Regions from separate parts of the Alkalihalobacillus sp. NPDC127517 genome, predicted to be linked through region 1. Evidence: riboswitches for the same ligand, from Rfam matches in the RefSeq annotation. Region 1 holds a riboswitch; the other holds the start of a gene.
What was found. A riboswitch is a leader RNA that binds a small molecule or an ion and turns the genes downstream of it on or off. The one in region 1 is predicted to bind thiamine pyrophosphate.
Positions count from the first base shown of each region.

Region 2: it holds a riboswitch for thiamine pyrophosphate, as region 1 does, so the genes downstream of both, thiD (bifunctional hydroxymethylpyrimidine kinase/phosphomethylpyrimidine kinase) here and ACQKKO_RS02910 (ECF transporter S component) in region 1, are expected to answer to the same signal.

Region 1 covers NZ_JBNNQX010000002.1:193,147-208,692, forward strand. The annotation lists gene ACQKKO_RS02895 (sulfate ABC transporter substrate-binding protein) at 1-77, opposite strand, end outside; gene ACQKKO_RS02900 (energy-coupling factor transporter transmembrane component T family protein) at 294-1,100, opposite strand; gene ACQKKO_RS02905 (ABC transporter ATP-binding protein) at 1,097-2,536, opposite strand; gene ACQKKO_RS02910 (ECF transporter S component) at 2,558-3,136, opposite strand; TPP riboswitch at 3,259-3,357, opposite strand; gene ACQKKO_RS02915 (HAD family hydrolase) at 3,419-4,207, opposite strand; gene ACQKKO_RS02920 (branched-chain amino acid aminotransferase) at 4,254-5,327, opposite strand; gene ACQKKO_RS02925 (uroporphyrinogen-III synthase) at 5,412-6,224, opposite strand; gene ACQKKO_RS02930 (cation diffusion facilitator family transporter) at 6,484-7,362, shown strand; gene ACQKKO_RS02935 (peptidoglycan-binding protein) at 7,488-8,561, opposite strand; gene ACQKKO_RS02940 (gamma-glutamylcyclotransferase family protein) at 8,914-9,288, opposite strand; gene ACQKKO_RS02945 (class I SAM-dependent methyltransferase) at 9,383-10,132, shown strand; gene gnd (NADP-dependent phosphogluconate dehydrogenase) at 10,246-11,658, shown strand; gene zwf (glucose-6-phosphate dehydrogenase) at 11,927-13,414, opposite strand; gene ACQKKO_RS02960 (ABC transporter permease) at 13,633-14,493, opposite strand; gene ACQKKO_RS02965 (ABC transporter ATP-binding protein) at 14,490-15,422, opposite strand; gene ACQKKO_RS02970 (DUF8725 domain-containing protein) at 15,415-15,546, opposite strand, start outside.
Region 2 covers NZ_JBNNQX010000009.1:193,035-208,580, forward strand. The annotation lists gene ACQKKO_RS14160 (SGNH/GDSL hydrolase family protein) at 1-210, shown strand, start outside; gene ACQKKO_RS14165 (FAD-dependent monooxygenase) at 266-1,789, opposite strand; gene ACQKKO_RS14170 (YjcZ family sporulation protein) at 1,896-2,006, opposite strand; gene tenA (thiaminase II) at 2,095-2,760, opposite strand; gene thiD (bifunctional hydroxymethylpyrimidine kinase/phosphomethylpyrimidine kinase) at 2,784-3,590, opposite strand; TPP riboswitch at 3,739-3,837, opposite strand; gene ACQKKO_RS14185 (non-specific DNA-binding protein Hbs) at 3,852-4,124, opposite strand; gene pssA (CDP-diacylglycerol--serine O-phosphatidyltransferase) at 4,378-4,917, opposite strand; gene ACQKKO_RS14195 (phosphatidylserine decarboxylase) at 5,051-5,833, shown strand; gene mnhG (monovalent cation/H(+) antiporter subunit G) at 5,895-6,251, opposite strand; gene ACQKKO_RS14205 (Na(+)/H(+) antiporter subunit F1) at 6,238-6,513, opposite strand; gene ACQKKO_RS14210 (Na+/H+ antiporter subunit E) at 6,513-6,989, opposite strand; gene ACQKKO_RS14215 (Na+/H+ antiporter subunit D) at 6,993-8,474, opposite strand; gene ACQKKO_RS14220 (Na(+)/H(+) antiporter subunit C) at 8,467-8,805, opposite strand; gene ACQKKO_RS14225 (Na(+)/H(+) antiporter subunit B) at 8,805-9,236, opposite strand; gene ACQKKO_RS14230 (Na+/H+ antiporter subunit A) at 9,233-11,641, opposite strand; gene ACQKKO_RS14235 (hypothetical protein) at 11,873-12,088, shown strand; gene ACQKKO_RS14240 (sporulation histidine kinase inhibitor Sda) at 12,117-12,257, opposite strand; gene ACQKKO_RS14245 (YqeG family HAD IIIA-type phosphatase) at 12,672-13,193, shown strand; gene yqeH (ribosome biogenesis GTPase YqeH) at 13,175-14,296, shown strand; gene aroE (shikimate dehydrogenase) at 14,308-15,147, shown strand; gene yhbY (ribosome assembly RNA-binding protein YhbY) at 15,166-15,459, shown strand; gene nadD (nicotinate-nucleotide adenylyltransferase) at 15,477-15,546, shown strand, end outside.

The DNA.
Region 1 (15,546 bases):
CCACATGCACTCAACGCAATGAGCAAAACTGGAATGGACGTGAATATTAAAAATGAGTACGTGCTACTTTTTTTGATTTTCAATCGATTCCTCTCCTTTTACACTTTGTTTTATATATTATTAAGTATAGTGGTTTAGTTGGCTTTAAGAACAAAAAAAGAAGCCCTCCACTAATAAACGGTATTAGTAAAGGCCTTCGGTTGTCCGATCAGCAACTATTTTAATGTACTCATATCTTATCCATGCTTTTCCGATGTGTCAAGTATATTTTAAAGCGTTCGTGCGATCTGTTCTTAATTTGTGAGGTAACGTACATCTGTTCGATCGAATAAGGGAACCGCATCTGCCAAATAAAAGGTAACTAGAGGTGCTAACAGAATAACGACTAGAAAAAGCAAATCATACAAACGAACATTCGTTTCATAAAAATAAGTTCGCTCTGATGACTGAGTAAAGCGCTTAGCTTCCATGGCAACCGCAATTCGTTGAGCACGCCTAATACTTTGGGCAAGGAGTGGAATGGAGAAAAACTGAAGTTTTTTGTACATTCCCTTCAGCCCTTTTTTTGGAACAGCCTGTCTAATGATCATTGCATGTCTTAATGTTTGAAATTCATCAAACATAATTGGGATCATACGTATCGATGCTAGAAAGCTATAGGCATACTTTGAAGGAACTTTAAGCTGTTGCATCAATGAATAAAATAACAAGACCGGTTTTGTCGTTAACGCAAAAATCATTCCAAGTATGGCAAACGCCAGTGCTCGAAAGCCCAGATGAATTCCCCGATAAAAGCTTTCCTCACTAATCTGAATGAGTCCCCATTTAAACCAAATGGTATCTCCTCTTCCAAAAAAAATCATCGAGCTGGCCGAGGAGACAAACACTAATACAAAGGGAAGTGAGAATAGTAGCAAATAGCGTAATGGATGACCCGAGTACATATATAAAATCATACTCAGTGCTATTGTTAAGTAAGCTAAATGCGAAGGGTTATGAATGAAGATCATATAGAAGAACAGAAATACGGAAAGGATACATTTTATACTAGGGTTAACACGTGTTAACCAGGTTTCTTGAACACGATATAATGAGTTCATCGGCTTGCCACTCTTTTCATTTCTTTATCTACTTCAGAGACTTCTCCTTTTTCTACGTTCCAGACACGAGTAGCAAACGAACGAACAATCTCTTCATCGTGAGTCACCATCATAATTGTGACTCCTTGATTTTTTAATGAGTCCATCATTTCAAGTAGAGCAAATGTATTTTTAGCATCCTGTCCAAAAGTTGGTTCATCAAGCAATAAAACCTTTTGCTGTCCTACAAGAGCTGTTGCAACACTTAATCTTCTTTTTTGTCCCATCGATAGTTGATAAGGATGTTGCTGCTGGTGTTGGGTAAGCATAAATGCAGATAAGGTCTCATCTACTTTCTTTTTCAATTCAATTTGGGACCGTCGCTCTTGTTTTAACGTAAAAGCAATCTCTTCGCTTACGTGATTTGTAACAAATTGATATTCAGGATTTTGAAAGACAAATCCGAGAAGATCACTTAATTGATCCTTTTTCTTAACTAAAGTTTGATGAACCTTATATGTTCCTCTCGTCCGAAGCACATTCATTAATCCTAGAAGCAATGTGCTTTTGCCAGCACCGTTTACCCCGGTAATGCAGATCCACTCACCAGGGTAAACGTTTAACGAAGAAACAGTCAGTTTAGCTTCTTTTCTACGAAGCACTTGAAAATCCTTTAGCTCAATGATAGGAAGTTGGTTTTGATCACGACTTTCTGATGCCCATTTACGTTGTGTCAGATACTCCTGCCAAACATCTGGATACCAGATGCCGTATTCATGCAGGGTTTGTTTGTATGTTTTAAATATATAATCTGTTTGCCCATCTGCAATAATTTGACCTGCATCATTCAAAACAATAACTCTCTCAACGAAATCAAGAATATGATCAATTTTATGTTCAACAATAATCACCGTTTGGTTTTTCGTTATCGATTTAATGAGTTTCCAAATCTGTTCAGTGCCTAATGGATCAAGCATCGCCGTTGGTTCATCAAAAAAGAAGGTGGACGGCTTAAGAGCAAGAACGGAAGCCATCGCTAGCCTTTGTTTCATTCCTTGAGATAATTGCGAAATCGGTGTATGAAGTTCGTTAAGCTCTAAACCGACCAACTCAAGAACATGGTTAATTTGTTGGTTCATCTCTTCTCTTGGTACTCCTAAATTCTCTAATACAAAGGCGATTTCTTCATCTACATAAGGCATACAAAATTGACTATCTGGATCTTGAAAGACATAACCCCACGATTTTGGATGAGTGAGTTTTTTATATTTAAGTGGAAGATTTATAGCGGATGGCACCAAACCTGTAAGTACTTGAAGCAAGGTTGATTTTCCACTTCCACTTGGCCCAAGAATAAGGACCTTCTCGCCTTCGGAAATCTCAACGCTCAGATCTTTAAACAAAAGTGTGCCACTTCCAGGAAAGGTGAGCCTTAATTTCTCTACAGATGCACTCATATCTTTTATCCCTTTCCCTTCTTATGAATCTAACGTATCAAGATCTTTTTTAGAAGATGGTCTCAATAAATCAGTGACACCCGTTTTCTCAAGTGCCCGAACAAGATAGTAGGCGAATATGCCTGCAATCAGGATGCCACTAATGGTTCGTAATATGATCACTAATGTGACATTCCATCCAACAAGATCCGCCATGTAGCCTCGGTTCCAGTCCATCAGAAACGAGCCTCCTGCAGATGCTGCACCTGCAAGAGAGGTAGTAAAAATGGAGTAGCTTTTGTACAAAAACAATGCAAAGACAAGTTCAGCTCCAAGCCCCTGCATGATTCCATAAATTAATACCTCTAAGCCGTATTGTGAGCCTACAATAAATTCCCCTGAGGCCGCTGCTATTTCAGCAATAAGAGCCACACCAGGCTTACGAATAATTAAAAAGGCTACAGTAGCTGCGATAAACCACATACCATACATCAGTTCATTCACTTGAAGTGGAAATAGCTTTAAGCTGTCATTTACTGGACCCCATAATCTGTACACAATTCCGAAAACCACTGCAATAATGACTGTGACCAAGATATCCGTTAAGGTCAAACGCTTCATCAGTTCATTCCTCCTGTTTTTCTATTCCCACAGTTAGCCGAAAAAAAGAAGCCACTCCAAGAATGGAGTGGCTTCTTCATTACGTATACACTAATCCCTAAAGAGACAAGTCGCCATAATAAAAAGAGTCGACTCCACTTTCCTACGCTAGTATTATCTAGATCAGGTCAAGGGTTAAGGCAAAGTTGCCTCTCTCAGCTTACGCGCCCCTAGTGGAAATAAAAGTTTATAATGTTGTACATGTACATTTAATCATATTAACGTGAAGCCGACAATCTTTTTTTATGAATGCTTTTCTAAGACAGATTCTACTTCTAAAAGGGATGTAATCTCATAAGTCGGTTCAACTTCGGCAGTTGTTTGTTCTCTACGGTTAACCCAAATAGAAGGAATACCGGCTCGCTGAGAACCAAGAATATCAGTCATAAGGTTGTCTCCAACCATCATTACTTCTTCTTTCTCAAGCTCCATTAATGATAAGGCATGTTCAAATATGCCTTTATCAGGTTTTCCCTTACCATAAGCACCAGAAATAACAATATGGTCAAAGTAAGGAACTAATTCGGGCGTCAGCTCTAATTTAATATTTTGTAGATCGGGAGAGCCATTTGTTAATAGAAGAAGTTTGTAGTCTTCTTTTAAACGGTCCAATACTTTAAACGTTTCTTCATAAACGATTGGATTTTTTCGGCGTTCAAGTGGAAACTTCTCAGATAACTCTTTTGCAAGTTCTGAATTTTCTACTCCACACTTCTTCAAAGCAAGATCCCAGGAAGCTAACCGATACCCGGGAGCGAGATCTTTTAACTTCTGAAATTCCTCTTCTCGATCCTGAAAATTTGCCCATAAGCCCTCAAAGGGATTAATTCCAATCATTTGCGTAAAAGGAAATGTTTCATAAGAAGCATATAATTGCTTTGCTTCTTCCCTTACCGCATACTCGAGCTCGTCAGCATTAATACGTTCATCTTGTTCCGCAGCATAAACACATGTGGCGTCAAATGCTTTCTGAACACTTTTTTGATCCCATAAAAGGGTATCATCTAAGTCAAAAAAAACAGCTTTTATCATCAAGGATTCCCTTTCTTTAAAACAATTTAAATAAAGTCTTGTACAACTATTTTACTTCGTAAGTCCAATTAAACGGGTCTTCTATTCTACCTTTTTGAATGCCTGTCAATGTTTCATAGAGTCTCGCAGCCAAATGACCTGTTTCACGATTATTAATGAGCGACTGCTCACCTTTCCAGCTAAGTTCTCCAATTGGTGAGATCACCGCAGCCGTTCCTGTTCCAAAAGCTTCTTCAAGTCGATTTTCTTTAATGGCAAGTAATACTTCATTAATTGAAATTTTCCGTTCTGAAACTGGCATATCCCAGCTCTTCAGTAATTCAATAATTGATTTACGAGTAATTCCTTCAAGAATGCTCCCACTAAGTTCAGGTGTTACAATCTCTCCATCAATCTTAAAGAAGACATTCATGCTTCCTACTTCTTCGATGTACTTTTTCTCAGAACTATCAAGCCAAAGAACTTGAGCTTGACCATGAGCTGTCGCTTTATCTTGAGCTTTATATGCGGCAGAATAATTCCCTGCTGTTTTTGCCATCCCGGTTCCACCAAGAGCGGCTCTTGTATATTCGTCTTCTACGTAAATGCCTACAGGGGCAATACCCTCTTTATAATAAGAGCCTACAGGTGAAAGAATAATCATAAATTTATAAGATGTGGACGGAGCTACACTAAGGTTAGGTTCAGTCGCAATAATGAACGGGCGAATATACAATGAGGTTCCTTCATATGTAGGAATCCAATCCTTGTCTAACTTAACCAACTCATTTAAATAGTCTAAAACAATGTTTGTATCAATATCTGGAATACTTAAACGGTCACTAGATAAGTTTAATCGCTTAAAATTTTGCTCGGGTCTAAATAATAATACTCTGTCATCATCTGTACGATAAGCTTTTAGACCTTCAAATACAGTTTGCCCATAATGATAAATCATTGCAGCTGGATCGAGTGTTAAAGGTTGATAAGGTATAATTCGTGGACTATGCCAGCCATTTTCATTCGTATAATCCATGATGAACATATGATCAGTAAACGTTTTACCGAACTCAAGGGTCTCAGGATCTGGCTTTGTTTTATGGTGTGTTGCGGTCATAATTTCTAATGTTTGATCAGACATTTTAAGAAACTCCCCTTTTTATACCACGATAGTAACATTGTAACGTACCTATTATAACATGACTAAGCAAGTTTTGAATGAGCCTTATCCCTTAGTCTGTTTCATATAATTTCCAAGCTCAACAAACATAGCACCCATACGTTCAATCTCAGGAGAAATTACTCGTTTAACCCCTTGACTATAAAGCTCTTCTGATGTCACTTTCCCAACTGATACCGCAAGCACACCCTCTTCAAACAAGGTTAGAAGCCTTTGTTTTTTATCATACTTGGTAGCAATTGAAAACAACTCCCTTGCTTGAATGGCGGTTGTAAACGCTATGGCATCATATCGTTCGCTTAATAGTTCATCTAATAGAATAAGTACATCTCCCTCGTTAACGGAAATATGCTGATAAGGTAAGATCTCCTTGATCGTTGCCCCTTTTTCTTCAAGAAATGAATGAAGGACAGGTGCATTCATTCCGTGAAGTTGAACCATAACCCTTTTATGCTCTAAAGGAACATCTTCCATCACTTTTATTAGTCCTGCGGTTGTTCCATCCTCATCTCGCAAATCAGGAGTGAAACCATATTTTTTTAGCACTGCATGTGTTTTATATCCTCTAGCTGCAATTGTTGATTGGTTTAGTGCTTCAAAAAGCTCAGTATCAAACTTCCCCTTTTCAGCAAGTCTAAATAAGGTTTCTGTTCCAATCCCAGTTGTGAAAATAAAAGCGTCTGGTTTTTTTAAGATTGTTTCTTTAAATTCTTCTGCAACCTCAAGTTCAGCCAAAAAAACGGTACCTTGAAGAGATCTGACCTCGCTTGTTCCACCTTGTTTTCGAATAATGGTTTGCATTTCTTCTGTTTTTCTAGATGCAGTTAATGCAATATGACAATCTGTGAGACTTTTCATGAAGGTACATCCTTCCTCTTCGTATATAAACATTAATGTTTACGTTTGAATAAACTGAATATATCATGTTTTTGTTTTTTCGTTAAGTTTTTCATTTTAAATTATAAATATGGTACGTGAAATTATTAAGTTGAACAAAGGAAAGATACTTTTCTTTACCCTAGAATACTGACTTGGGCTAATCATCTTGCTATAGACCCACTCGATACCTGCTTGATACGATACAAAGGTGAAACTATTGTTGAAAGAGAGGCTTAAAATGGAACGTTATAGCCAGTTAAAAAAAGGTGAAAAAGGTGCATGGCTGAGTATTATTGTTTATCTTGTTTTATCAGCAGTTAAGCTTATCATTGGTACCCTTTTCTTCTCTGATGCGTTACGTGCAGATGGTTTAAACAACGTCACAGATATTGTGGCATCCATTGCTGTTCTAATTGGGTTACGTATCTCTCAAAAGCCACCTGATGCGAACCACCCTTATGGACATTTTCGCGCTGAAAACATTGCCTCCTTTTTTGCAGCGTTTATTATGGCTGCTATTGGTTTACAAGTGTTGGTTGAGGCGGTACGATCCTTTATGACTGAACAGTCACCACCTGATCCTATCGCAGGTTGGGTTGGAGCTGCATGTGCTCTTATTATGTTTGGCGTTTATCACTACAATAAGAAGCTTGCAAAAGAAGTGAATAGTCAAGCGCTATATGCCATTGCCGCTGATAATCGCTCGGATGCACTCGTAAGCGTCGGCGCCACCATTAGTATACTTGCCTCTCAATGGAACGTGGCATGGCTTGATACAGCCACAGCGCTTATTATTGGGTTATTAATCTGTTATACTGCTTTTGATATTTTTCAAAAAGCTACCCTTTCATTAACTGATGGGTTTAATGAGCAGGATTTAAATACGTATCGAGAAACCATCGAGGTCATTCGTCACGTAGAGGCTCTAAAGCAAGTAAAAGCGAGACAGGTAGGTTCCACCATCTATGCTGATGTTGTGATTGAAGTCCATCCGAATCTGAATGTGCATGAAAGCCACGACATTGCGGATCAGGTTGAGGAGATCATGAGGGAGAAACATCATATTTTGTATACTCATGTTCATGTAGAGCCTTCCAATCAACCTAAAGAAGAATGAGACCATGATGGTCCATTCTTCTTTAGGTTTTAAAAGATTCTGAAAAAAAAGTTTATGTTACATCTTAGCGGGTACATAAATAAATACATAAATAAGACGAGGTCAGAGACCCCGCCTTATTTCCATTAATCTAGAATGGTAACGTTAATTGTTTTCCGACCAAATGCTACAGCATCTCCGTGCGATTGCATGTAAAGGTCCACTTTGTTGCCATTGATAGCTCCGCCCGTATCACCAGCAATCGCTTCTCCGTATCCTTCAACGTATACACGAGAACCGAGTGGAATAACACTTGGATCTACAGCAATGACTTTTTGATTCGGATTAGCATTTAAGTCTATACCAGTAGCTGTTACCCCACTGCACCCAGCACAGTTTGCTGTATAAGCAGTTGCTTCAACTTGAATGGTTTGACCAGTTGCTTCACTTGATTGATTACTAGTTTGTGTTTCTTCTACAGATTCCTCTGCTTGAGATGATTCTTCTTGTGCAGGTTGTTCTGTAGCAGGTTCTTCTTCAGCTTGTGCAGGAGCCTCTTCTGTGGCTGGCTCTGATTCTTGTACAGGCTCAGCTTGCTCTGCAACTTCTTCTTGTTGTTGTGGCTGTTCCGTCTCAGTAGTGGTTTCCTGAGCTTCTGGTTCAGCGGTTACTTCTTCTGCTTTTGTTTCTGTTTTTTGCTCAATGACTTTTTCTGATGCTGTATAATAAAGCTCTTTAAATGTTTTTGGTCCAGCAATTCCATCTACTGAAAGATTATGCTGTGATTGGAATGACTTTACGGCTTCTTTTGTATTCGGTCCAAAGATTCCGTCCTTCCCGCCATTTAGAAAACCAAGCTCATTTAACTGGCCTTGTAATTCTTCAACGATCTCTCCAGTATAACCCTCTGTTAATACATGAAGGGCTCCAACTGTCTGAGCTCCAGCTACTCCGTCTGATTCTAACTGATATTTTTCTTGAAATGCTTTAACAGCATTTTGAGTTTCAATTGTGAACGTGCCATTTATTTCATCAGCGAAGAATCCTTTTTCGGATAACAACTCTTGTAGTTGCTCAACGTTCTTTCCTTCATCTCCCTTATTGAGAGTATCAAAATTGCTCGCTTCAGAGATACTCGGTGAAGCAAACAAAACAAATCCAGCTGTCGCGACTGGTAACGTTACATAACGAAGTGTTTTAAATGGAATTTTAGCATTCATCGTGCCAACCTCCTTTGATTTCAACCACTGCCACATACAGTACCAGTGCGCTAGAAATCTATCAATCCTTTAGTGACCTAATTAAACGAATTGAAATCTTAATGTAACAAAAGTCAAAGGAAGGTCATTTTCATTCCAGTATTTAGTGTATTGACAAGTCCATAATTTGAGATTTGCACATAATTACAGAGATTTAAACCGCATTTGGTTCGACCTAGTAAAAATGAACCTATAATCCATGCAAAAATGAGCTAAAAATAATGATTTCAACAGATTTCGCCCTATTTTAAACGCTTTACTATGTCATACATGTAACCATGCTGTTATATAAGCAAGATTCGACAGGTGCATTTCATACTCTTTCTCTCCATCGACCCGATTCAATTAATGATAAATGTGCAGTTTTTATCGCCGGGAATACGTACACTAGAGCTTGACTCACGCCAACCTTACGATACACACTTAACAGCGCTCGATTATAATCGTTCTTTAGTTCGTCTCCTATGTATCCTTCTAGCGCATCAATTTTAAGTAGGATTTCATCTGTTACTTCATATAACTCTCCCCAAACAGTATGGCTTGTCTCATCTACGCACACAGCAGGGTATCCTAAACTCGTGTCATACAGTTCCCCATAAATAAAGCAGCTTGCGTCAATACATGCCGCTCCAACTAGCAAATGACTATTTGATTCATGTTTTAAAAGGGTTCCGTATACAAAAAGCATTGGCACTTGTCATCATCCTTCGATTATTCTGTTTTTATTTAAAGTATCAGATTTTCTGAATATTGCATAGGCTGTATAAAAAAAGAGGTGTAAGATGCATTATACGTATATGGATCTTTTGGCTGAATATGGAATTGGAAGTGCTCATCCTGGAGGGTTTCGCTTAACAAAGAGCCTTATAAATCAGCTTCGCATTACCCCTACTCATCATATATTAGATGCGGGTTGTGGCACTGGACAAACCTCATCATACCTTTATTCTACCTTTAACTGTCATGTAAGTGCAGTAGATAATCATCCTTTAATGGTTGAGAAAGCCCGTAATCGGTTTAATATGGAGGATCAGGAAGTTACATTAAAGGAAGCATCTGTTGAAAAATTACCATTTTTAAATGAACATTTTGATTATATCCTTTCTGAATCGGTCACTGCCTTTACAAACATCCCCATAACGTTGTCTGAATTTAGTCGAGTGTTACGCCCTGGGGGACGACTTATCCTAAATGAAATGGTTCAACATCACCCAACTACAGAATCTGAACGTTTATCATTTAAGGAGCTTTATCAAACAAATGAATTACTAAAGCCTGATGAGTGGCGAGAACAGTTAACTACTTGTGGGTTCTCACAAATCGAATTATGGAAAGTCGAACCGATCTCAACTTTCGTTCAACAAAAGACTGATAATGAAAATGACTTCTTCCCTTCTGATGTTTTAGACTCCTCATTACAGAAAATCTGGGAACAGCATCAGATCGTTACTCAACTTCTCGCATCTAAGTTAGCCTTTTTACTTGTTATAGCAGTTAAACCTCAATCATTGGACCAAGACAGGCAAATGTAATGCCTGCCTTGGATGTATCCTTCCGATTATAATCTTGATTATTTGAGCGCTCCCAAGGGTTGTGGTATATTCTTAAAGATAGATATTTTGCTGTAGAAAGGAAGACTTGATTCATGGAAAAACAAAACATTGGTATTATTGGTGTAGGCGTAATGGGTAAAAGCCTAGCACTTAATTTTGAAAGCCACGGGTATTCCGTTTCAATGTACGATGTTTCAACTGAACGTGTAAAACGCATCGTAGAACTCGAGAAAAAAGAACGTCTTGTTGGTACATATAGCCTTCAAGAATTTGTTTCTTCATTAGAAAGCCCAAGAAAGATCTTATTAATGGTACAAGCTGGTGCCGTTACTGATTCTGTCATTAATGAATTAGTTCCATACCTGGAACCGAATGATATTGTAATGGATGGTGGGAATACATACTATACAGACACCATTCGCCGAAATGAGATGCTAGCAAAATCAGGTATTCACTTTATCGGAACTGGCGTTTCAGGCGGTGAAGAAGGAGCATTAAAAGGTCCTTCCATTATGCCTGGTGGCCAAAAAGAAGCATTTGAACTTGTTCGTCCGATGTTTGAAAAGATTGCAGCAAAAGTGAACGGCGAGCCATGTACCACATATATTGGACCAGATGGCGCTGGTCACTACGTAAAAATGGTTCACAACGGAATTGAATACGGCGATATGCAACTGATATGTGAAGCATACTGGTTAATGAGAGAGCATTTAGGCATGTCTTCTGAAGAGCTACATCAAACATTCAAGGAATGGAATGATGGTGAGCTAAATAGTTATCTCATTGAAATCACAGCTGATATCTTTACAAAGGTTGATGAGAAAACTGGTAAGCCTCTTGTAGATGTTATTTTAGATACGGCTGCACAAAAGGGTACTGGAAAATGGACAAGTCAAAACTCACTTGATCTAGGAGTTCCACTTCCGATTATTACAGAGTCCGTATTTGCTCGTTTTGTGTCTGCGATGAAGGACGAACGTAAAAAGGCAAGTACTATTCTACCAAAAGCTGAGGGTAACCCTGCTGAAGCAACACGTGAAGAATGGATTGAGTCCATTCGCCAAGCGTTATATTTCAGTAAAGTTATCTCATATGCTCAAGGGTTCTCACAGCTACGCATTGCATCTGAAGAATTCAATTGGGATCTCCAATATGGCCAAATCGCAAGTATCTTCCGTGGTGGTTGTATCATCCGTGCCGGTTTCCTACAAAACATCATGGATGCATATGAAAAAGAACCTAAACTGAACAATTTGCTTTTAGACTCTTATTTCGTAGAGATCGCTAAGAACTATCAGCAATCATTACGTGACATTGTATCACTAGCCGCTCAGACTGGTTTACCTACTCCAGGATTCGCAAGTGCCCTGTCATACTACGATAGCTATCGTTCTGAAACATTGCCTGCTAACCTTCTACAAGCTCAACGTGATTACTTTGGTGCTCATACGTACAAACGTATAGATGAAGATGGCGTGTTCCACACAAATTGGTTAGAGTCTTAAGCACAAGATTCACACCTAAAAATAAAAGGTAAATGATTCGTCACTGAATCATTTACCTTTTTTATTTTCATTTTAATAATAGCAAAACACGAACGAATAAAGCACATGATCCGCTACAGTGTCTTCCACACGCCCTGTTCCGTAGGAGTCGCGGTTTCTCCCTCCGCTCGTTCAAATAATAATATAAATGGCGGATGATTCTGTAATCGAATCATCCGCCATTTTCTAGTTGATTTTTAGTTATGTCTCAAGCTCTTTCCAAAAGATGTTACATTTCCTCGATTGGCCACCATTTGAATCCGTCAGCCTCAAGTAGTTCGTCCGCTTCTTTTGGTCCCATGGATCCAGATGGATAGGATGGAAGCTTGGTTTGATCTTCATCCCACGCTTCACTTATTGCATCAATATACGCCCATGAAAGATTCACTTCATCCCAATGTGCGAAGTTTGTGGCATCACCGATCATGCAATCATAAAGTAGTCGTTCATAAGCTTCAGGAGTGTTAATCCCATCAATACCATTGTTCGAATAGTTTAGATTAACTGGGCTTGTATCACCTGTTGTACCGATCTTCTTGCCATTCAACATTAAGCTCATTCCCTCATCGGGTTGAATGTGAATAACAAGTAAGTTCGCTCCGTTGTTCTCAACTTTATCGTGATACAAATTATGTGGCTGTGGCTTAAATTCAATCACAATTTTTGTTGATTTAGCAGCCATCCGTTTTCCTGTTCGAATAAAAAATGGTACTCCGGCCCAGCGATAATTATCAATTAACAACTTACCGGCTACATATGTTTCAGTTTGAGATTCTGGCGATACATTTTTTTCTTTTAAGTACCCTTGAACAGACTCCCCTTTATATGATCCTTGACCATACTGTGCTCGAACAAATGATTCAATGACTTTCTGGTTTCGTATCGGTCTTAATGCTCGTAACACTTTAATTTTCTCACTGCGAATTTCTTCCGTGCTAAGTCGCAGAGGTGGTTCCATCGCAAGAAGAGTAACCATTTGCATTAAATGATTTTGTACCATGTCTCTTAAAGCACCTGAATTCTCATAGTACCCACCGCGATCTTCAACACCAAGCTGTTCACTTGATGTCACTTGGATGTTTGCAATGTGCTGATTGTTCCAAAGTGGTTCAAACACAGCATTTGCAAAACGAATCACCTGAATATTTTGAACCATCTCTTTACCTAAGTAATGGTCAATCCGATAAATTTCATCTTCATGGAAAGCTTCACGGATCTCACTGTTTAATTTCTCTGCTGAAGGAAGATCATGACCAAATGGCTTTTCAATGACAAGCCTTGTCCATCCTTTTGTATCCGTTACACCTTCTGATTTTAAATACTGAGCAATCGTTCCAAAGAATTCTGGGGCCATCGCCATATAGAAAATACGGTTGCCGCCAATTTGATATCGCTCATCCAGTGTTTCAAGCATGTTTTTCAGATCTGTATATGATTCCTGGCTCGTTACATTAAATGGCTTGTAATAAAATTGATTACAAAACTCATCTAAGTTCGTATGATCGCCCTTAATTTCTGATTGGATGGACTCTCTTACTTGATTTCTGAGTGTCTCATCTGACCATTCTCTTCTCCCTATCCCAACAACGGCAAATTGCTCGCTAATGCTTCCTTGTTGAAATAAACGAAAAAGTGAAGGAAATAGCTTTCTTTTAGCCAGATCTCCTGTTGCTCCAAAAATGACAATAATTGATTTAGGCTGCTCACTGTTTTGCATAAGATACCTCTTTTCTGACTAAAATAGTTCATTCTTTACTTTTAGTTATGTAAGGAAGTAATTTTACTACCAAACTTCAATTAGTATACAGCAAAATCGTATTTTTAGAAATTTCTCTGCTTACTAATTTTAAAAAAAGTAAATCAGCTTGGCAAGATGGCGACAAGCTGATCAATGAAAACGTCATCTTATATAGTTGTAACTCTAATTTACCTAAACTATTCGTTTTGTGGTGTTGAACCTGTCTTTTTCATTCGAGGTCTCAACCTACGGATGGCAGTAACTAATAAAAGTGAAATAAGCAATACATAAAAGCTTGCAAAAAACCACCACGGACTGATGTTCCAATCCGCGTACTCTTGAAGCATGATGATTGGAGATTGATCAAACAATCCGTAGAGCATAATCGGAATATTAATGGATGCTAAGATGAATGGCCATGGAAAGCTCGCCCCGTCTATTGTATAGGCATCTCCAAAGATACTCATCATTAATGTAATGATCGCAAACCCGCCTGTTAGAAAAAAAGCAAGCCCATATGACGAAACCATCGAAACAATGGTTTTCTGAAAAAAGGTCGATGTCCAAATGCCAATGGCTGCGATCGTTATCATCGTAAGAATAAATAATCCAATGGAAGAAAGTAATAGTGACGGAGAAACGCCTCCATAAAGAAATACCATTGTGTATAAAGGCAAAGACGCAATTAGGTATAACATTAAATAAGCAAGCGATGCGATCATTTTACTTATAATAATGACAGACGATGATTGAGCCGTTGTAAGTAAAATAGGTAATGTTTGACGTTCCCTTTCAGAACTAATGACACCTGCTGTTAATCCTGGTGTCACAAAAATAAATAAAGCGAGTTGAAACAAACAAAGGACTAGAAAGATTCCCCTACTTTCCGCAGGCTGGAAGGCATGATTTGTATCAAAGCTCATATACGCACCCATATATCCAAGCACTAGTAAACCAAGCACTGTTAAGTAGATAGCAATGCCTAGATAGCTTTTAAATGAACGGAACCTTAGTTTTATTTCTTTCGTTAGAACAGGATTGTTTATCCACTTATTCATCGGTTGTCCACTCCTTTTGTGATATCCATAAAGATATCCTCTAAATCCGTGTCAACCTGGTTGAAGCTCAACAATGGCAATTGCGCTTCAATTGCTCGCCTTAGCAGGTCCTTCTGATCAAAATCAGAGCCCTTATATTCAAACTCAATTTCGCCTTCCTTTAAGGGTTGAATGCTGATTACATCCTCTTCCCTTTCTAAAAAGGCTATGACCTCCTGCTGGGACCCAAACGTCCGAATGTGAATGACTTTTTGTTGCTGTAGCTTATCATGAATATCACTCACAGTCCCATTTGCGACCAACGTTCCTTGGTCTACGACTCCTATCTGATCACACATCTCTGCAAGCTCCGGCAAAATATGAGAAGAGATAATAATGGTTTTATTCATAGACTTTAAGCTCCGTAGAATGTCACGCATTTCAACTCGAGCCCTAGGGTCTAGGCCCGATGCCGGCTCATCTAAAATAAGTACTTCAGGATTATGAATAAGACATCTTGCTAAACAAAGCCTCTGTTTCATCCCTCTAGAGAGCACATCAACATAATCATTTTCTTTATGGGATAATTGAACAAGCTCTAGTAATTCTGGAATCAGCTTTTTACGTTCGTTAATAGACAGTCCGTAACTCGCACCATAAAAATCTAAATACTCAGACGTTCGTAACTGATCATATACACCAAAGAAATCCGGCATATACCCAATTTTCCGTCTAACGTCTGTCGGATTCTGAATAACGTCTATTCCATCAATAAGCGCCGTACCTGATGTTGGAACCATTAACGTAGCCAAAATTTGAAAGGTTGTTGATTTCCCTGCTCCGTTCTGTCCAACCAACCCATAAACCGTCCCTTTTTTTACATGAATCGAAAGTTCATTAAGTGCCGTATACGAACCATAACGTTTTGTGAGATAGATGGTTTCAATCATTCTTAAATTCACCTTTCAAGTTAATCTGAGGAATATTTAGAGTATCTCTGGAGTCATTTTTATTCATTCTTATTTGAATGTCTCCCCAATCATCGATATAGTCTGAAGGGTCATCAAATGTCAC
Region 2 (15,546 bases), on a different contig from region 1:
GAATTAGATTTTGAGGAATATGTATATGAGACAGAACAGTTTATCATTGAATCTGGATGGGATTATTTTGATAGTTATACGGGGTGGAATAGACAATTGGAGGAAGAAGAAATTGACCTTGATTCCTTATTAGATGATGGGACTCATCCAAATGATGAGGGCTATCAGATGTGGTTTGAATTAATAAATGAGTCTATGATCCAAGCGTAGTCATAATTAAAGCGAATGCTCGGTTTTCCGAAGGGCATTCGCTTTTTAGGTGCATTCAATTAACGGTTGATACATTAAATGCCGTTAAGTACGTTAACAGCTTCTCAACATCTTGGTTTCTGTTAATAAACGCCAAGTGCCCATCTGGTCGAACGAGATAGAGTGCATGTTCACTAAATTTTGCCCTCTTGTAGTCTGGGTGAAAGTCCCAGCTAAATAATGGGAGGGAGTAATCCTTGCAAAAGTTTTCAAGCTCTTCTGTTGGTTTTCCGTATACATGAATTTGCCAGTCTGCTGTTTGAAGCGGCTCGTAGTTATCGATGCTATTTGAATTCAACCAAGGCAGCCGGTCTCCGCCATTTAATGAACCCACTCGTCCTTCGCTTAATACGCTTTTACGATAGCGAACATGAATTTGAGAAAGAAAACGGAACGCTAGCTTGCGACTGAATGTAAACCGACTTGCTATAGGAACGATATGCGGGAGAACAAAGTTTCTAAGGATTGTACCACGCACGTTACGACTTACCATCGCCTTAAACGCCTGATCAGTGGTTGCGACAAGCTGACGAGCGAATCTTCTTCTTTCCAGCCCGTAAGTATGTAAGATCGCAGGGTCTGCATTCTTTTTTAACACAGAAGCTAATTTCCATGAAAGGTTTACCGCATCTCCAATACCTGTGTTCATCCCTTGTGCTCCAGTAGGGCTATGAATGTGTGCAGCATCTCCCAACAAAAAGACACTTCCTTTTCGAAAGGTTGCCGCTACGCGTTTATGAACTTTAAAAGAAGAGAACCAGTTAACGTTTTTGACATGAATGTTCATTAAGGATTGTAGGGAGGGCTCAATATCCCAAAAGCTTAAATTAGGCTTTTCCGCTAAAAGTCTTGGAACAATTCCTACGAGACGCTGGGTGCCTTTACTTTTTACAGGTAAAACCATACAAAACCCTTTTTTAGATAAGGCTAAATTAATATCAGTATAAGATGTCGCTTCTCCTTTAGCTTCTACATCGGCAATGTAAAATAAATCTTTGTATGTAGTGCCTTCAAATGAAATATCGAGTGTTTGTCGGATCATACTTCTGGCACCATCACATCCACAGAGGTAAGAAACATGGATGGTTTCCTCGTGGTGATCACATGCAACAACTGCTTCAACACCATCTGAAGTCTCTTTAAAGGAAAGCAACTCTGTTTGCCAATTAACCGTGATCCCAAGCCTTTTTAGCTGGTGTATGAGTAATTCTTCATGTTCATCCTGCGGGAGGCTTAATACAAATGGAAAAGGACTTAACCCTTTGCCAATGTTACCTAGATTCACGTAGCCAACTTCCTTTGTTTCTTTGTGTATATGCGCAGCGGGCATCTTAATACCGAGGTTTACTGCGTCATCTGCGACCTGTAATTGATCATAGTGTTCAAGTGTTCTGGCGTGAATACCGATGGCTCTGGATTTATGATCTGGTCCGGGACGTTTGTCGATTATTCGAAAAGGTATGTTGTAATGCGTTAGTCTATGTGCCAAAGCTAATCCGGTAGGGCCGGCTCCGACTATTAACACGTGAGGTTGCTCCATTCAAATCACTCCAATCACGGACGGTTTATCTACTAACGATTCCCTTGAACGACGCGTTTCAAACGAAAAAAGAGCCACTACTTAAGTGGCTCCGACTTACTACAAATTAGTATACGTAGCTAGCTCCAATGATTACTAAAAGAATGAATAAAACAATGATAAACGCGAAGCCGCCACCAGCGTAACCGCCGCCTTTTCCACATTCAAATTCTCCCATGTTGCCACCACCTTTCCAAGACATAACATAGACTATGCAGTAACAAGAGAAAGGGGTACTTATTTTATGTTAGAATCTGTTTGCCGATTTACTCCCAATGCGACTGCTGATAAGACATGTCCCAAAACAGATATTCGAACCGGCTTGAAGTAAGAAAGATGTCTTCAAGCTGCTTTCGTTCAGCTTCTCCTAAAGAGAGCGCAAGTTCATCAAGCTTAGAACATAACCAGTCAGCAATTTCCTTAAATTCATCGTCTTGATACATGTGGATCCACTCTCCGTAATCAGGGTGTTCAAGTGCTCCAGGTAAACGAGCGAGCCGTTTTCCTATCTCCGAATAACTCCATGCGCACGGAAGAATGGCTGTGATGAGATGAGCTAAGGAGCCTTTTTGTGCTTCACTGATCATATAGCTACTATACGCAATCGTAGTAGGAGCGGGAATCGATAGCTCCAATTCTTCATTTGTAATGCCTAAGCGCTGTGCGTACGAGCGATGGAGGGACATCTCTTCATGGAGAGTCGATTGCAAATAGGAGGCAAAGGTAGCCATTGTATCCAAATCTGGTGCCTTCACAACACCAAGTGCGAATACTCGAGCATATTCAATAAGATATAAATAATCTTGTTTCATGTAATACTTAAAGGCCTCAATGTCTAATGTTCCTGATCCGATTTCCTGAACAAATGCATGTTCATGATTCGCTTTCCAGATTGAATCTGCTTTTTGACGTAAATCCTTCGTAAAAGACATCTACTCACTCCTCACCATCGTTTTTATTCTCCAGGTAACCCTTTTAAACGAAATGCCCAATGATTTGTTGGACCATTTCCAGAACCGAGCTGGAGGGTATAAGAAATTGCATCCGTAATGAATGCTTTTCCTATTGAGACGGCTTCCTCAATAGACTTCCCTTTTGCAAGCTCTGCAGTGATTGCTGCTGAGAAGGTACAGCCTGTTCCATGCAGATGTTTTGTATCGGTTCTGTCTGCATGCAGATGGGTCATGGTTTGATTTGAGAACAGCACATCCGTTGAATGATCTGTTCGATACCCGCCTTTAATGACCGCTGCCTTAGCGCCAAGCTCGTTCACAATGAGTTTAGCCGCTTTTTCCATATCAGCGACTGTTTCAATCTTCATCTCAATTAAATCGCTCGCTTCTGGAATGTTTGGCGTAACAATGGTTGCAAGGGGTACTAAGGTTTCACGTAAGGATTTGCGTGAATGTTCATCCATTAAAGGATCTCCACTCTTAGCAATCATCACTGGATCACAAATGTAAGGCACTTTAACGCCTTGTAGGTAGTCAACCAATGCCTCCATCATCTCAGGAGTGGCAATCATCCCCGTTTTCACCGCAGAAGGGGGAATATCCGTTAAAACCGATTCAAGCTGTGTTTGAATCAGGTCGAGAGGCATGTGTTGGATCATTTGAACACCAGTTGTATTTTGAGCAAGAACGGACGTAATGACACTCATACCAAATACTTCTCGCTCTTGAAATGTTTTTAAATCAGCTTGTACCCCAGCGCCACCAGTAGGGTCTGTTCCTGCGATGGTTAATGCTGTATGGATAGACATCTTCATTCCTCATTTCTTTATTTTGACTTACTTCGGAACGATGATTAAAAAGGTTAACTAATGTGATACATCTCCAAAAAAAACACCGCTTCTCATAAGAAGCGGTGCACATAAACGATCAGATAAACCATACGATCTACTATGTATGGACAATTACGTGCCACTTTCCTACGCTAGTGTTAACTAGATCAGGTAATTAGGGTTAAGGCATCGCCTCTCTCAGCATCGTGCACCCCTAGTGGTTAGTCTGTCATTCAGTTATTAGTTTACAGCGTCTTTAAGCTGTTTACCTGGTTTGAACGCAGGATTTTTTGTTGCTGGAATTTCAATTTCTTCACCAGTTTGTGGGTTACGGCCTTTACGAGCAGAACGCTCACGTACTTCGAAGCTACCAAAACCAACAAGTTGTACTTTTCCACCTTCTACTAGAGAAGAAGTAATGCTGTCAAATACAGCGTCTACTGCTTTAGAAGCGTCTTTCTTAGATAGATCCGCTTGTTCGGATACTGCGTTAATTAAATCAGTTTTGTTCATTGAGATAACTCCCTTTCATTCCTTTAAGATAGAAAAGATCATTACGTAAGTAGCGACATAACAATCTTTATTTACGACAAGTATTTAATAACCTGCCCTTCAAATTTACTCATGAATCCTTGTTAAGTCAAGAGATTTGGGTTAAATAAACGCTCAATAGAGACTTTTTTATCATTTTTTAGCAAAATATACGACATCATAGAAAACGTGATTGCTATGCGTCCTCTCCTAAAAAACAATCAAGGGTTCTGAGTTAAAATTTGCGGACACGGAATGGGCTCACCATAAGAAGGGAAAGAGCAATAATTGCATACATAAATACATAATAAGGGATATAATTGACGAATAGAGTTAAAAATGTGAGAATACAACCAGCAGCCGTAATAGGTAAACCAACAAAATACTGATTGGATTCTGTAATGTTGAAACGTGCCAGACGCAGGGCGCCACACATAATATAAATGATTGCGAAAATGGCTCCTGGCATACCGAACTCAACTAAAGCCGCCTGGTACATGAGCATAGCAGGGGCTACACCAAAGGAAATAATATCACTTAATGAATCAAGCTGCTTACCTAATTCAGAGGTAGCATTAAATTTTCGTGCGGCCGCTCCATCTAAACGATCAAAAACAGCTGCAATAGCAATGAGAAGTAATCCTACTCTTAATTGGTCATGAAATACATAGATAATGGCTAAAGCTCCAAAGCCTAGATTGATTAGTGTTAAGGCGTTTGCAATTTGGCCTTTAACCTTCTTTAAAGAAGAATCAAGCCTTTGTAATAAGAACACCTTCGTTCACTCTCCTTTTATAATACAGTTAATCAAACAAAACTGCTAAAAACTGTATGAATCTATAATTATATCATGAGAATAACGTGAGAAACAGAGTAAAAAAGAAAATAAGAATGATTGGAGACATGTAATGAAAGGTTTTCGCTGGTTTTTTTGCGCGTGTGTGGAGCTTACAAATGGACCCTTTATGTCCAAGCGATTAAAGCGTTTTTCCACTTCGAAAGTAAGCAAGCCCTTTATCCCATTATTTATAAGAACATTTAATATAAACAAAGAAGAAATTCTTTTACCCATTCATCGGTTTGAAAACTTACATTCATTTTTTATTCGTGAACTTAAACCAAATACTAGGTCAATTGACCAAGAGTCTAACAGTGTTGTGAGTCCTGTTGATGGTGTATTGGCTGAGCAGGGGCATCTTGATGCGGGTAAGACTTTTACTGTAAAAGGACAAACGTATTCTCTTACTACCATGCTTGGATCAGAGAGTGCGGCTGAGGCATACGAGAATGGCCAATATGCAGTGTTTTATCTAAGCCCCAGTCATTATCACCGATTTCATGCGCCGCTTTCTGGTTCCGTGTTAAAGAGGTGGTCACTTGGTTCACGTTCATACCCTGTGAATCAATTAGGGATGACGTATGGGAAAAAGCCCCTTTCAGGTAACTTTCGTGTGATTTCAGAGGTGAAAACAGAAGATGGGCATAAAATGGCGATGGTTAAGGTTGGAGCCATGAACATCAATTCGATTGAAATAACACACTCATCCGATGATTTGAAAAAGGGTGAAGAGATCGGTTACTTTTCGTTTGGTTCTACGGTTGTTTTAATTTGGAGTGCTCAGTCGCTTACATTAACCAAAGAGAGTGTTCCAACAGAAGTAAAGATGGGAGAAAAGGTAGGAGAGCGATAAATAAAAATGGCGAACATTCCAATCCTGGAATGTTCGCCATTTTTCATAAATTGGGGCTTTTTTATTTTGATGAGTCTTCCTCTTCATACGAACGTTTTAAATCGTCTCGAATGTCTTTATCGTGGAACGGCACACCAATGCGATGCGCTGAACGTGCGATCATAAGGGAAGCCATTGGAGAAGTCATGAAAACAAACAGAATGGTTAACAAGATTTTCCCGACAAATTGTTCTTGTATGAACATAAAGTACAAGAAAGCTCCAACTAAAAGAGTCGCTGTTCCAAGCGTTGTACTTTTACCAGCCGCGTGAAGTCTTGCATAGACATCAGGCAGTCGGTTGATTCCAAATGCAGCAAGTAAACAAAGAAGGGCGCCTGCTAGTAAAAAGATGGAGATGATCCACTCAATCGCGCTCAAATAAACCACCTCTTTCTAAGAACTTCGATAAGGCTACAGACCCTACAAACGCTAAAATTCCAATGACAAGAAGAACCTCAGAATAAGCAATTGTTTTTTGTTGGATCATAAGGGTTCCTATTGTTCCAACTAGGATCAACCCGAAAGTATCAAGAGCCACAATTCGATCAGATGTTGTTGGTCCTAAAATTGCTCTTACAAAACAAAGAAGTAAAGAAACTGAAAGGATCCCCAAAACAATCATTAAAACAGTTGAAAACATTAACGGGTCACCTCCATAATGGCTTTCTCAAACGTTTCCTGAATGCCCTTAATTAATTCATCACGATTTGGAGCGTCCAAAGCATGAATATAGATTGTTTGACTATCATCAGAGAAGTCCATAGATAATGTTCCAGGAGTTAATGTAATTAAAACAGCTAGAAGCGTAATTTCTCCCTTCGTTTCAAGCTTGGTCGGAACTGCAACGATACTTGAAGTTATATTAAGCTTTGGAGAGAGTACAATCTTAATTACATCAATATTTGCAATTAAAAGTTCCTTTAAGAAAAGAATGAATAATTTAATCGCTGCAAACACTCGTCGTAAGTAAAACTCGTATCCTATTAAGCGACGAGCTAAGAAAAGAACTAAGATACCTATTACGTATCCTATTGTGAAATCGACAAAGGTGAAGCTGTTTTGAAATAACATCCAACCTACTGCTGCAATGATATTTAATAAAATCTGTATAGCCATGTCTCACTCTCCTAAAACGGCTTCAATATACATACTTGGTGTAAGTAATTGGTCAGCTACTTCTAATGAAAAGGTAAACATCGGCTCAGCTGCAAACCCAAGTACAACGGTTAATAATACTAAAGGCACAATAGGAAGGAGTAACTTTCCTACTTTAATATTTTCTTGCTCATGCATATGCTTTTGTTCACCCCAAAATACATAGATAAAGATTTTTAACATCGAGAAAAGGGTTAACAAACCAACTATCAAAGCGACTGTACCAATAATATAATGTCCACCCGTTAAACTATCTAAAATGAGTGGAAACTTACTGAAAAAGCCACTAAGAGGAGGAATTCCAGCAAGAGAAACCGCTGATATAAAGAACATCCATCCGAGTAGAGGGTGCGTTCCAAGTACGCCTCCCATTTTTTTTAAATCAGTTGTCCCGGTGATCCGTTGAGTGACACCTGCAAATAGAAAGAGTGAAGCTTTTACAATGATATGGTGAGCAATATAATAAACAGCTCCGGCAATGGCCACTTTTGTAAATAACCCTAGCCCCATAACCATATAGCCAACCTGACTAATGATATGGTATGAGAGGATTCGCTTGAAATCAAACTGAGATACCGCTCCGAGAACTCCAAAGAACATTGTTAATCCGGCCATAATTAAAATCAGCGTATGAGTAAAAGCAATGTCTTGGTTAAATACGAGCGTAAACATCCGAATAATCGCATAGATACCTACTTTTGTTAATAAGGCGCCAAACAAGGCCGCAATGGCCGCTGGAGGCCCAAAATAAGATCTAGGTAACCAGAAATACAGTGGGAATAATGCGCCCTTCATGGAGAAAACGATTAATAAGATAATCGCAGATACCTGAAGCGCTCCTGTTTGACCGAGCTCTGCATTTCTCTCAGCAAGGTGAGCCATATTCACTGTACCTGTTATCCCGTAAATATAGGCAAGAGCCACAAGGAACAAAATTGAGCCAAACACATTGATTACAACATATTTAAATGACTCGCGTAGCTGATACTTCGTCCCTCCAAATACAATTAAAATGTAAGAGGCGATGAGCATGACTTCAAAAAATACAAAAAGGTTGAACAAATCTCCTGTAAGAAATGCACCGTTTACCCCAGTCAGCAGGAAAAGATAAAATGGATAATAGTAAAATTTTTCTCTTTCCTTTGAGAGTGTAAAAAATCCAAAGAACAAGCAAACGGTACCTATGAGTGAAGACAGAATAACCATAAAGCTAGAAAACAAGTCAGCAACAAAAACAATTCCAAATGGAGCTGGCCAGTTACCGAACTCTAGTGTCGTTATACCGTTTTGATAAACAAAGATCAAAAGGTATACAGATAGAGCCAATAAAACGAATACTGTTATTGAACTTAATACACGTTGAACTCTTGGTTGACGTTGGAAAAGGATAAGTAGTGATCCCACAATCATAGGGATCAGCACCGGTAAGATTAATAAATTATTCATCGGCAGACCCTCTTAATTCTTCTAAATCATCTGTGTTATGAACCTTGTATGTTCGATATGCTAGAACGATCACAAAAGCGGTAATACCAAAACTAATAACAATTGCTGTTAGAATCATCGCTTGTGGCAATGGATCAGTGAATGCTGAATCTCCAAGGTTGAGGAGAGGAGCGGCCCCTCTCGTTAAGCCAGGCATTGTTAATAAAAGTAAATGGGCACCGTGTGATAACAATACTAGTGCCATAACCACTCTTAAAAGACTTTTAGAGAGCAAGAGGTACGTTCCAGCCATGAAGAGAACTCCGGCGATGATTGACATTAAGATTTCCATTATTGATCATCCTCCGCAATCGCTAACGTGATCGTGACCGCAATCCCAATGACGATTAGATAGATACCTAAGTCAAAAGGAAGGGCTGATGTTAGCTCAGTTTCTCCTAAAAAGGGTAATTCAAAGTAGTCAAAATAGTGAGTGAGAAAAGGATCACCATTAAATACCATACTCCATGTACCGGTTCCAAGGGCAATGAGCAGTCCGATTGCAATGAATGATGTGAATGCAAAAGGTAATGCTTTTTTAATCTTTTCTCGATCGAAATTTAGAAAGAGTAACAAAAAAGTACAGCCAGTCATTAATCCTCCAATGAAGCCTCCTCCAGGTTGATTATGACCAGCAAAAAACAAGTAGACAGAGAAAATGAAGACGAAGAATACAGTAATTCGCGTCAGATATTGCAATAAGATATCATTTGACTTGTTCACACATCTTCGCCTCCTTTAAATCGTAATTTAATCATAGCGATAACACCAAGTGCTGCAATAGCAAGGACTAAACCTTCAAGAATGGTATCTAGTCCACGGAAGTCAACAAGGATGACGTTAACCATGTTGTATCCGCCACCTAATGTCTTACTGTTTTCAATGAAATATTCTGAAACGGAGGTTAGTCCACTATTTGATCCCATGATGAATGAGCTGATACCGATAAGTGTAACCATTACTCCTACACTTATTGAGATGACTACATTTTTAACTTTAATTGGTGTTTTAGCTGTTTCCTTTGGTAGCTCAGGCAAGTGGTAAAAAGCAAGCATGAATAAGAGGACAGACACCGTTTCAACAAGTAGTTGAGTTAGTGCTAAGTCCGGTGCTCTAAAGACCACAAATAGAAGCGCCATTAAAAATCCAACGAATCCAACAATGATAACAAGTGTAATTCGTTTTTTCACAAAAATAGTACTAATCGTTGCCGAGATGAACAGAACGGTTAAAATCCACATAAAGATTGGAACTGACGCCGCTTCCTCCATTGAAAACACGAATGCGTTTGATCGGAAGGCAGTGTAAGCAAGTAATCCAACAATAAACACACACATGTACGTAAAGTAATGTCTAAGCAGACCGGTCATTTGTACTCTTGTTACATTTTGAGATCCGGATACAAGTCCGTCTAAACCGCGATCGTAAAACATGTTAAGTGGATCACGTTCTCGATTGTAAATCGTTAGCTTTTCCCACTTTTTGATAAATGAGAATAAGGTAATGGCCCCGACTGCGACGCCGATTGTCATAAATAATTCTGTATTCCAACCATGAAACATGGAAAGCTTAACAGCAAACTCTGAATTTTCAGCGAGCTGAGGAAGAATAGCTGTTACAGCTGGTTGAATTAGAGGTTTTGCAATAAGGCCAGGGAACAATCCAATTACAATCACAAGGCTCACTAAAATAATAGGACTAATTAGCATTCCAATCGGTGCTTCATGAGCTTTTTTCTCGTGTTCCTCCGGCTTAAATGAACCAAAAAAGGTGCGAACAAACATAATTAGACAGTATAAGAAAGTAAAAATGCTAGCGATCCATGCGAAAATTGGAATCAGCATACCTAAACTTCCAATCTCAGAAATTTCCGTAACTCTCAATGTGCCTGTAAAGAACATTTCTTTTGAGATAAAGCCGTTAAATGGTGGTATACCTGCCATTGAAGCTAGTCCAATTAAGGAAATGGTAAAAGTAATAGGCATAATACTCATTAATCCGCCTAGCTTGCGAATATCTCTTGTTCCCGTTTCATGATCGATAATTCCGGCAGCCATAAACAATCCACCCTTAAATGTAGCATGATTTACTAAGTGGAAGATACCGGCAACCGTTGCTACTGCAAAGTACGCTGTTGAATTGTCCGAATCATAAAAATAGGAAGCAGACCCTATGCCTAAAAGAGCCATAATCATTCCTAACTGACTAATGGTCGAAAAGGCTAAAATTCCTTTTAAATCTTTTTGACGTACCGCGGAAACAGAGCCCCAACATAAGGTGATGATCCCTGCTATTGTTAGGATCCAGAACCATTCCCAAGAACCACCAAATAGAGGGGTTAACCTTGCTACAAGATAAATTCCTGCTTTTACCATTGTAGCTGAATGGAGGTAGGCACTTACTGGAGTAGGAGCTTCCATTGCATCGGGTAGCCAAATGTGAAACGGAAATTGAGCAGACTTAGTAAATGCTCCAAGTAAGATCAAAATCATAGCTGGAATAAAGATCGAGCTTGCAGCAATGAGATCAGCCTGTTCGATTAATTCTCTTATACTAAACGTTTCTGCAACACCGTATAAAAGTGAAAAGCCGGCAAGCATCGAAAATCCACCAAATACAGTGATTAGCATTGATTTTTGAGCACCATAAATGGACTTATCCCGATTATACCAATAGCTGATTAGTAGTGCTGAAGCAAGACTTGTCAGCTCCCAGAATATGTAGAGAACAATTAAGTTATCTGATAAGACAACGCCAAACATCGCACCCATAAACATTAATAGATAGACGTAAAATTGGTGAAGTTGTTCTTTGGTTTTATCTAAATAAAAGATGGAATAAAGAACAACTAAAACACCAATACCTGATATTAGTAAGGCAAATAAAAGGCTTAACCCATCAACGTAGGCTGTGAAATTAATACCGAGCGACGGTACCCATTCAACTGTTTTTGATACAACATTGCCATCTGATGTAGTAGATAGAAAACGTATAAAGTACAAAAACAATACTAACGGAATGAATAGGACAAACCAGCCAGTATGGGCTTTTTTTACATAACGAAACAAAAACGGGATAAAGACTGCACCTAGAAAAGGTGTGAGTATAGCCCAATGCAAAATTGACAAGATGAAACCTCCTCACGATTGACATAAGACGAAAACGTCTGATTCTCTATAAAGACTCTAGCAAAGATTATCTTAAAAGAAAAGGGAGATCCCCCGACGCATCAACCTTTTTAAAAAAACTACTAAATATGAAGAAAGTCGTTCTAGAATAAAAAAATTCATTAAATTATGTATACTTCTTAAAGGATTTTCCTACAATTTAGGTATGACAAAAATAAGGTGCGCACTTCAATGAAAACTAGAACAAAAGCCTACATCTGTGGTGGGATATTTTTAATCATGGTCGTTGCTGGAGGGATATCTGATTCTATTGTGAACCAGAAACGCTCAGAATATATACGAGGTCAAAATATCCAAGGCGATTATGGTGACCTTAACGATGAGTTTGCTCCAAGAGAATACATTAAGATTCGTCCTAAGCAAACAAAAGAGGAGTTGCCTGAATAAGGCACTCCTCTTTTAGTACTGTATATTCTTAAGATGTACGCTTGATTTTTGAATCAAGAGACCGCTTCACAATTTCAAGTTTAATGAGTTCTACAAATTCATTACTCAATTCAAGTTCAATGGCTTTATAATACGTTTCAATGAGAAGATCATCCGATAAATGCTTCATCTTGTCCTGCTGCCAATTTGCAACAGGGTCACCTCCCTTTAAAGATGGTTTGTCCAAAATGGGTAAACGTTGAACCTCTCGATGAATCATGTTCTTGTTTTTTTAATCCTACCACGTTCTACATAGGAGAACAATCGTTCGTTTGTCCACAAACAAACGTGGATAACCTGTGTTCATAGTGTGTATAAAAGTTAATAGTGCTTATTTAATGAGGTTTTATATCGTGTATAAAGTTATCCACAAATTTAGCGATTGACAGATATTGTCGAAAGAATTATTTGAATTATACGTAGATCATATGAAGAAGTAGTGTTTTTAGCGGAAATCATTGATTTAAGGAGTGTTAGAAGGTATAGTTTTACATTGATAGAAAAGTCGATGAGAGCACATTTGAAAAAATAATGAGGTGTAGGGATGTTCAAAAACCTTTTACCTAATCAGTATGTTCAGAGCATTTATGAAATTAACTTAGATGAACTGCAGAAAAAAGGTATCCGCGCAATTATTACGGACTTAGATAATACATTGGTAGAATGGGATCGACCAGAGGCTACTCCGGAAGTAAGAGAATGGGTAAAAAGGATTAAGGAACATGATATGGTTGTCACGATTGTATCAAATAATACGGAGAAGCGCGTGAAGGCATTTGCAGACCCTGAAGAAATGGTCTTCATTCATAGTGCTAGAAAGCCGATGAGGCGTTCTTTTGTCCGAGCTTGTCAGCAAATGGGGGTAACTCCTGAGCAGACCGTAGTAGTGGGTGATCAGATTTTTACGGATGTATTAGGAGGGAATCGTGCAGGGCTTCAAACGATTTTAGTTGTTCCGGTAGCAAAGTCGGATGGACTTGCTACATTATTAAATCGACGCGCTGAGCGCTTTGTTTTAAGATGGATGAGAAAGAAAGGATTGATCCAGTGGGAGAATCAGGATTAAACACAGAGCCGATTTATTGCACAGGCTGTGGAGTAGAAATTCAAACAGAAAAAAAAGGTGAGCTTGGTTATGCTCCACCTTCTGCATTAAAACGTGAAGTAGTTATTTGTCAGAGATGTTATCGTTTAACTCATTATAATGAAGTGCAAGATGTTTCTCTGACAGATGATGATTTTTATAAGATTTTAAATACCATTTCTGAAAAGAACGCTCTAATCGTAAAGGTTGTTGATGTGTTTGACTTTACAGGTAGCTGGCTGCCTGGTCTGCATCGATTTGCTGGTGGAAATGATGTCTTTCTAGTTGGAAATAAGGTTGATTTGCTCCCGAAACTTATTAATCGTAACAAAGTCATTAATTGGATGAAATACTCTGCGAAGCAGCTAGGATTAACTCCAAAGGATGTCTCCTTAATGAGTACGAAAACCGGTGAGGGAGTTCTTGAGGTTGCAGCTCAGATTGATGAGCTACGTAGAGGGAAAGATGTGTATATCGTCGGGTGTACAAACGTAGGAAAATCATCTTTTATTAATCAATTGATTAAGCAATTTGCCGGAGATACGGATCAATTAATTACGACTTCGCATTTCCCAGGTACAACCTTGGATGTAATTGATATTCCTCTTGATGATGGACAAACCATGTTTGACACGCCTGGTATCATTAATCATCATCAAATGGCTCATTATGTTTCGGAGGCAGGTCTTAAGACCATTACACCTAAAAAAGAATCAAAGCCAAGAGTGTATCAATTAAACAGTGAACAAACATTGTTCTTTGGTGGATTAGCAAGGATGGATTTCGTAGCAGGCGAACGATCTTCATTTGTTTGTTATTTATCAAATGAATTGATGATTCATCGGACAAAGCTTGATAAAGCAGATGAGCTATACAAACAGCATACTGGGACACTCCTTGTGCCACCAGATCAAAAAGAACCTTTAGAGCTAACTAAGCATTCCTTTACGATAACTGACCAGTTAAGTGATATTGTCTTCTCAGGGTTAGGTTGGGTTACGGTAAGGGGAGAAAATATAAAAATTGAAGCATATGCTCCTAAAGGTGTCGGAGTATCTATTCGACCATCCATTACATCAGGATAAGGGGTGGAATGATGAAAAAAGTATTTGGGTTGCTTGGTCACCCAATTGGCCATTCAATGTCACCGATCATGCATGAGGCAGCATACAAAGACATGAGTCTAGAGGCTACTTACGTTGGGTTTGATGTTACGCCTGATCAATTAGAGAATGCGGTAAAAGGGATCCGTTCGCTTGGAATTAGCGGTTGTAATGTAACGATCCCTCACAAAGTCGAAGTGATGAAATATCTTGATGAAATTGATGAAGAGGCGCGTCAAATTGGAGCGGTTAATACAATTGTAAATGTAGATGGCTACCTTAAAGGGTTTAATACAGACGGTCGCGGATATATCCAATCGTTACTTACTGTTGCCGAAGGTCTCCGTGACCAAACGATTCTAGTTATTGGTGCTGGTGGAGCAGCCAGAGCAGTTGTCGCGGCCTTAGCAGCTCATCATCCTAGTGAGATTGTTATTGCTAACCGTACGGAAGAAAAAGCACAAAGGCTAGCGGAAATGTTCGCGGGTACCAAAGTATCTGTACAGGTTTCATCTATACATGAAGCTGAAGAGCGGCTGGGAAAGTTTTCAATCATTATTAATACAACCTCAGTTGGAATGAGCCCACATGTGACAGAACAGCCGATTTCACTTCAGAACCTTGCAAGAGGATCAGTTGTTAGTGACTTAATCTATAATCCAATAGAGACTACACTTCTTAAAGAAGCGAAACAAAAAAAGGCTCATACGTTAAATGGAGTAGGGATGTTTGTACAACAAGGTGCCTTATCCATTAAACACTGGACAGGCCACTTCCCTAATTTGGAGCCAATGCAAGACGTTGTGTTAAGTCAGTTAAATAAAAGTAAATGATTTTGAAGGAGAAGTATAATGCTAACAGGTAAACAAAAACGATTTTTACGTTCAAAAGCACACCACTTAAACGCTATTTTTCAAGTGGGTAAGGGTGGAACGAACGACAACATGATCGACCAAATAAAAGAAGCGCTTGAAGCCCGAGAATTGATTAAGGTGAGCGTCTTACAGAATTGTGAATATGATAAAGATGAAGTGGCAGCTGCCATTACTAAAGGCACAAAAGCACAACTCGTTCAAGTGATTGGAAATACAATTGTTCTTTACAAACAATCAAAAGAAAATGCTACTTTGGTGTTACCAAGATAGCGAAAAGAGTGAATCAAATGTCAGGTAAGAAGATAGGTCTTTTTGGAGGAACCTTTGATCCTCCTCATTTCGGGCACATGCTTATCG